2 regions of the Microbacterium sp. PAMC22086 genome follow, and region 1 is predicted to be linked to the other one. Evidence: predicted binding sites of a transcription regulator. Region 1 holds the regulator's gene; the other holds the start of a gene.

Region 1 (3,408 bases):
GCCTCGAGGGTGGCCGTGATCCTGTCGCGCTGTTCGACGATCTCCTCGACCATCCCGAGCATGACGTCGGCGTTGCGCAGTGCCGCGATGGCCGCTGCCTGGGTGAGGGCGCTCAGGTGATAGGGCAGACGCACCAGCCGCAGCGCGTCGATGAAGGCCGGATCCGCCGCGAGATAGCCGACGCGAGCGCCCGCGAACGCGAACGCCTTGCTCATCGTGCGCGAGACGGCCAGTCGCGGACGCCCTTCGAGCAGCGTCAATGCGGACACCGCGTCGCGGGGAGCGAACTCCTGGTAGGCCTCGTCGACGATAACGATGCCCCGAGCCGCGTCGTAGACGGCTTCGACGACGTCGAGCCCCAGCGGCGTGCCGGTGGGGTTGTTGGGCGAGCAGAGAATCACCACGTCCGGGTCGGCGGCCCGCACCTGCTCGGAGGCCTCCTCCGGCGTGATCGTGTAGTCGGGCTGCCTGGTGCCGGCGATCCACCGCGCCCCGGTCCCCTGGGCGATCAACGGGTACATCGAGTACGTGGGTGCGAAGCCGAACGCCGTGCGCCCCGGCCCGCCGAACGCCTGGAGGATGTGCTGGAGCACTTCGTTGGACCCGTTGCCCGCCCAGATCTGCTCGGGGGTGAGCCCGTGCCCCAGATACTCGGCGAACGACTCACGAAGGGTGCTGAACTCCCGGTCGGGGTAGCGGTTGACGTCGCGGATCGCCACGGCGATGTCGTCGAGGATGTCGCTGGCCACTTCACCCGGGATCGGATGTGTGTTCTCGTTCACGTTGAGCGCGATCGGAAGGGGCGCCTGCGGAGCGCCGTACGGCGTGAGTCCGCGAAGATCATCACGTAGCGGGAGATCGTTGAGGGAGAGGGTCACCCTTCCCATGTTAAGCGGCGCCCCGAGTCGATGACGCAAAGTTGCTGCAGCGACGCTGCGGCAGGATCAGTTCACGTACTGGGCCGGGATGGCCAGTGTCTGACCGATCTGGAGCTCGCCACCACGCAGCAGGTTCATCCGGCTGATCTCACCGATCACGTCGCGCGGGTCGGCGTCGGGGGCGACGCCGGTGGCGATCGACCAGAGCGTGTCGCCGGGCATGACCGTGACGGTCTCGACGCTGACGGCCGCGGTGTCTGCACCCGAGGCGATCGCACTGCCACCGCTGAGTGCGGCGAACGCGATGCCGACCGCGAGCGGCACGGAGGCGAAGGCCAGCAGCACGGCGCGGCCACGCGTCGTCAGTCGGAGTCGCGTCGAAGGACGGGTCGACGCCGGAATGACTGCTGCGGTGCTGAAGCTGATGCTGCTCATGTGGTGCTCCTTAGCCTGTCCCGGAGCCGTGAGGCGACCGGGGAAGTTGGCGTAGCGTTCGCATTCCCGCCTCGGCCGGGAGCCGTGAATGCGAAGCTACGTACCGAAGATATCTTCGAGTTCGAACATCTGTCAAGTATTCTTCGAAACCCCGCCGACGATTAGGCCGACACGCTCGAACAGATCTTCCAGATCGGCCCGATTCTCGGATACGGTTTCGATAAGGACACCCCACCACGGGCCTCCGACATTCGAAGAGGGACGTCGGATCACGCACTGAAGGAGCACCATGAGCGAGAACTCTGCCCCCGAGTCGGAGGCACCGCGCACGCGCCGCCGGAAGAGCCTCAGCCCGAAGCAGATGGCGATCCTCGAGGTCATCCAGAACTCGATCGCGCACCACGGCTACCCCCCGAGCATGCGCGAGATCGGCGACGCCGTCGGCCTCAAGTCCCTCTCCAGCGTCACCCACCAGCTCGGACAGCTCGAGCTCAGCGGCTATCTGCGCCGCGACCCCGGGAAGACGAGAGCCATGGAAGTGCTCATCGATCTGCCTGGCACCAGCACCGAGAGCCCCGCCGACGTGGCGACCCCGGTCGGAGACGCCGCGCTCGTCCCCCTCGTCGGGCGCATCGCAGCCGGCGTGCCGATCACCGCCGACCAGCAGGTCGAGGAGATCTTCCCCCTCCCCCGCCAGCTGGTGGGCAAGGGCGACCTCTTCATGCTCAAGGTCTCCGGCGAGTCGATGATCGATGCCGCCATCTGCGACGGCGACTGGGTCGTCGTCCGCTCCCAGAACAGCGCCGAGAACGGCGAGATCGTGGCAGCGATGCTCGACGGCGAGGCCACCGTCAAGGTGCTGCGTCGCCGCGACGGCCACACCTGGCTGCTCCCCCGCAACTCTGCGTTCGAGCCCATCCTCGGCGATGAGTCCGTGATCCTCGGGAAGATCGTCGCGGTACTGCGCGCGGTCTGAGACAAGACGGCACGACGAAGCCCCTCCCGGGTACCGGGAGGGGCTTCGTGGCGTCGGGCAACGGATCAAGACCGCGATGCTCCCGTCCTGACGCACGGGCGTCCGACGCCTAGGCTCGAAGCATGTCGTCGTCCCCCTACGGTTCCTGGCCCTCGCCCTTCTCCGCGGCCTCCGTCGCGGCTTCCTCTCCGCGCATCGACGGAGCCCGCTTCGTCGGTGCGGAGATCTGGTGGGGTGAGTCGGTACCCGCCGAGAAGGGACGCGTGACGGTGCGGAGTTCTTCCGGCTCCGAGATCCTCCCCGCCCCCTGGAGCGCGCGCTCTCGCGTGCACGAGTACGGCGGAGGCGCCTGGACGGCCGATGAGCACGGCACGCTATTCTTCGTCGACGCAGGAGACCAGCGGGTGCGCCGCCTGAGCGTCGGAGCCGAACCCGTCGCCCTCACCGCCCCGGGCCCCTCGCACGGCGGTCTGCGCGTGCAGAACGGCCGCCTGCTGGCCGTGCGCGAAGACCTCTCGACCACGCCGCACATCCGCTCGGTCGTCGAGATCCCGCTCGATGGATCCGCCGCCGAAGACCCGTCCGCGATCAGGGTGATCGTGCAGGGAGACGGCTTCTTCGCCCACCCCGCCCTCTCTCCCGACGGCACCCGCGCAGCATGGGTCGGCTGGGAGCGAGGACGGATGCCGTGGGAGGACGCGCACGTTCAGGTCGCAGAGGTCCCCGGCGGGACGCCGCACACGATCCCCTCGCGGGCGGCGCTGCAGCCCGAGTGGCTCAGCGACGCGGAACTAGTCTTCGCCGACGATCCCGACGGTCGCTGGGCTCTGCAGCGTGTCACGCTCGACGGGGTGGCTCCCACCGGGCCGGCGCGGCCGTTCGCCCCTGCTGGCGCTCCTGTCGATGCGGATACCGGCTACGGGCTGTGGGTGCTCGGCAACCGCTGGTACCAGCCGCTCGACGACGGCCGCATCGTCGCCGTCCGCACGAACGGCCGCGACGAGGTCGTCGTGATCGATGCCGAGGGCGGCGTGAGCGTGATCGACTTCCCCGGTGACGGCCACGTGAGCATCGACGCCGTCGACGACACCAGGGTGCTCCTCTCGGGCAACGGCTCTC
Region 2 (3,408 bases), 860 kb from region 1:
CGCGTTCGTCATCATCGTCAGGCAGCTCGTCGAGAGCAGCGTCGATCACGTCGCGCGGAATGCCCCGCTGGGCGAGCGCGCGCGACAGGGCCACTCTTCCCTGGCCCTTCCGTTCCACACCCGACGTCACGAGGACCCCCGCGAGAGCGGAATCATCGAGATAGCCACGACGACAGAAGTCGTCGATCACATCGTCGATCATGCCGCTGTCGAGCCCCACACCCCTCAGCACCTGCCGCGACTCGGAGATGGACAACGACCGAGCCCGCAGCTTGCGCACGAGCGACTCTTCTGCAGAGACTCGGATCTCGTCGAGCGACGCCGTCTCTCCGCTGTCGATGCCGTCTCTCGGCTCGTCGCCGAGCGCACGGAGACGAGGAGCGGAACCTGCCGAGCGAGACGCTGTGGCAGAGCTGCCCCTGACTCCTCGTGCGGGGTGCCGATCGCTGGGTGTGCCTGCGTCGCTCTCGTCGATACGGGAAACCCCCGCGGGCGGCGCGTCCCAGGTCGTACGCCATACGGCCGCATCGCCGGTACGTGACGAAGGTTCTTCCGCCTCCTGGCCACGCTCCGGGTTCTGAGCCGGTCGCGTCGAGGCAGGCTTCTTCGATGCACCGCCGAAGAGAGGGATGATGGGGGCGACCCGATCCGGATCGCCCCCACGAGTGTCGTTCATCAGGCCGGACGACGCTCGGCGAGCTCGTCTGCAGCCGCCGGCACAGCCGCGCCGCCGATGCCGAGCTTCTGCTTGATCTGCGTCTCGATGGCCAGCGCGATGTCGGGGTTGTTGAGCAGGAACGTTCGCGCGTTCTCCTTGCCCTGGCCCAGCTGATCTCCGTCGTAGGTGTACCACGAGCCCGACTTCTTCACGATGGCGTGCTCGACACCGAAGTCGATCAGGCTGCCTTCGCGGGAGATGCCGACGCCGTAGAGGATGTCGAACTCGGCCTGCTTGAAGGGCGGTGCCATCTTGTTCTTCACCACCTTCACCCTGGTGCGGTTTCCGACGGCGTCGGTGCCATCCTTCAACGTCTCGATACGACGGATGTCCATGCGGACCGAGGCGTAGAACTTCAGCGCCTTACCACCGGCGGTGGTCTCGGGCGAGCCGAAGAACACACCGATCTTCTCGCGAAGCTGGTTGATGAAGATCATCGTGGTGTTGGTCTGGTTCAGACCACCCGTGAGCTTACGCAGCGCCTGTGACATGAGTCGCGCCTGCAGACCCACGTGCGAGTCGCCCATCTCACCCTCGATCTCGGCGCGAGGGACGAGCGCGGCCACGGAGTCGATGACGATGAGGTCGATGGCCCCCGAGCGCACGAGCATGTCGGCGATCTCGAGCGCCTGCTCACCGGTGTCGGGCTGGGAGACCAGAAGTGCGTCGATGTCGACACCGAGCTTCGCGGCGTAATCCGGGTCGAGCGCGTGCTCGGCGTCGATGAAGGCGGCGATGCCGCCGGCGCGCTGAGCGTTCGCGATCGCGTGCAGGGTGAGAGTCGTCTTACCCGAGGACTCCGGTCCGTAGATCTCGACGATTCGACCACGCGGGAGACCTCCGACGCCGAGGGCGACGTCGAGGGCGATGGAGCCGGTGGGGATGACAGCCACGGGGGCACGCTCATCGCTGCCCAGCCGCATGACCGAGCCCTTTCCGAACTGGCGGTCGATCTGGGCGAGGGCGGTCTCGAGGGACTTCTCGCGGTCGGCGGGTGATGGCATGATGTGCTCCTTCTGCGCGCGTGATGCCGCCTGTAGGCTGTCGCGGCTCTCCCGGTTGGGAGAAACTCTCCGACAAGGCGTAATGGCTCTTCGGCTCGCTTTCCACCGTAGGAGAGGCCACCGACATCGACGCCGCGAGCTCACATACCGTGGAGAACAGATTCCCTGAACCACTTGTGCAGAAGACTACGTCCGCTTCGAACAGATCTTCGACGACACGCCGTGGATCTCATCGCGTGTCCCGTAGGCATCGGACATCGAGGGACGGATCAGCGCCCGCGCGGCTCTTGCCTGCCGACGCCATGCCGCCTGTTCTCCGGCACATCCATCTCGGCGCACAGCGCCAACCAGATCTCGCGCGGTGGAGTGCCGTCGGCCAGCGCTTCCACAGCCGTACGGCCGCCGACGGCGCTGAGACCGAGGTCGTTCACCAGAGAGGAGGCACGCGCCTGGAACTCTGTCTCGACGGCGCGGAGGAACTCGCTACGACGCATCGTTGGTCTGACCGTGGTTCAGTGCAGCGAGAGCTGGGGTTCGATCGAGGCCACGAGGTCGTCCGGAACGACATCCGGGAACACCTGGATGCCCTCGAGCACGGAGATGCGATCTCCGACCTCGCGCATGATCGTCGAGATGGGAACGTCGAGCGCATCGGCGACGGATGCGAGGATCTCGCTCGACGCCTCCTTCTGCCCGCGCTCGACCTCACTGAGGTAGCCGAGGGCAACCGATGCCTTGCTTGCGACCTGCCGGAGCGTGCGCCCCTTCTGCAGGCGGAAGTCCCTCAGCACATCGCCGATTTCCTGTCGAACAAGAATCATCGGAACCTCCTCCCCATGTGATCGTTCGAGGTTTCCCCCGATGAGACAGCCAGTCTAGTACCCCTGGCCTGCACAGAATCTACCCCTGCACTCTGTGGTTTTAGTGTGAGCACAAGAGAGATAACCAGGCCGAGGGCGTCACTATTCCGCCACCACCGCAAGCACCTCTCGGAGTGCTGCCGCCACGGCCTGCGCCCGGATCGCGTCGCGGTCCCCGCTGAAGTGGAAGGCCGTGGTCCGCGACGCCACAGGGGTCACGACTCCGATGTGCACAGTGCCGACCGGCTGGCCGTCCGGGGAGTCCGGGCCGGCGATCCCCGTCGTCGACACGCCTACATCGGCTGGCGCGCCCCCGACACCGACCACGTCTCTGACGCCGTCGGCCATCTGCAGAGCGACCTGCGGGTGCACCGGTCCGTGTGCGGCCAGAAGAGCCGCGTCCACTCCCAGCACGGTCGCCTTCACCGGCGTCGCGTAGGCCACGACGCCCCCGAGAAGCACCGCGGATGCGCCGGGGATGGCGACGACATCCGCGCACAGAGCGCCACCTGTCAGCGATTCGGCGATCCCGAGCGTCCACCCGCGCCGACCCAGCGCTGCGAGGACCGCGGCGCTCTCTTCGCTCATGGCTTCCGGCGCGAACCCCGCACCTGCGCCACGATGTAGTCGATGCCGCTCACCACCGTGAGCACCAGGACGATGAGCATGAGGATGAAGGTGATCAGCGTCCAGGCGTCGAGACCGATGAGGTAGTGCAACGGAAGCAGTGCCCAGCCGAGCGCCACCCCCTGGAATGCCGTCTTGATCTTGCCCATCCAGGCCGCGGCGACGACATGCTCGCTGGCGACCATGAGTCGATGGATCG

What was found. The regulator LexA, encoded in region 1, represses DNA repair genes until DNA is damaged. The targets are predictions, from matches to a motif close to TCGAACANNTGTTCGA.
Region 2: the regulator LexA is predicted to act here: its motif matches at 1,920-1,935, upstream of recA (recombinase RecA).

The regions. Positions count from the first base shown of each region.
Region 1 covers NZ_CP080380.1:2,977,729-2,981,136, forward strand. Annotated here, with positions in the region: gene KY497_RS14780 (histidinol-phosphate transaminase) at 1-878, opposite strand, end outside; gene KY497_RS14785 (LysM peptidoglycan-binding domain-containing protein) at 945-1,313, opposite strand; gene lexA (transcriptional repressor LexA) at 1,603-2,289, shown strand; gene KY497_RS14795 (prolyl oligopeptidase family serine peptidase) at 2,412-3,408, shown strand, end outside.
Region 2 covers NZ_CP080380.1:2,118,041-2,121,448, reverse strand. Annotated here, with positions in the region: gene KY497_RS16730 (regulatory protein RecX) at 1-280, opposite strand, end outside; gene recA (recombinase RecA) at 676-1,722, opposite strand; gene KY497_RS10565 (DUF3046 domain-containing protein) at 1,992-2,216, opposite strand; gene KY497_RS10560 (helix-turn-helix domain-containing protein) at 2,235-2,543, opposite strand; gene KY497_RS10555 (CinA family protein) at 2,685-3,170, opposite strand; gene pgsA (CDP-diacylglycerol--glycerol-3-phosphate 3-phosphatidyltransferase) at 3,167-3,408, opposite strand, start outside.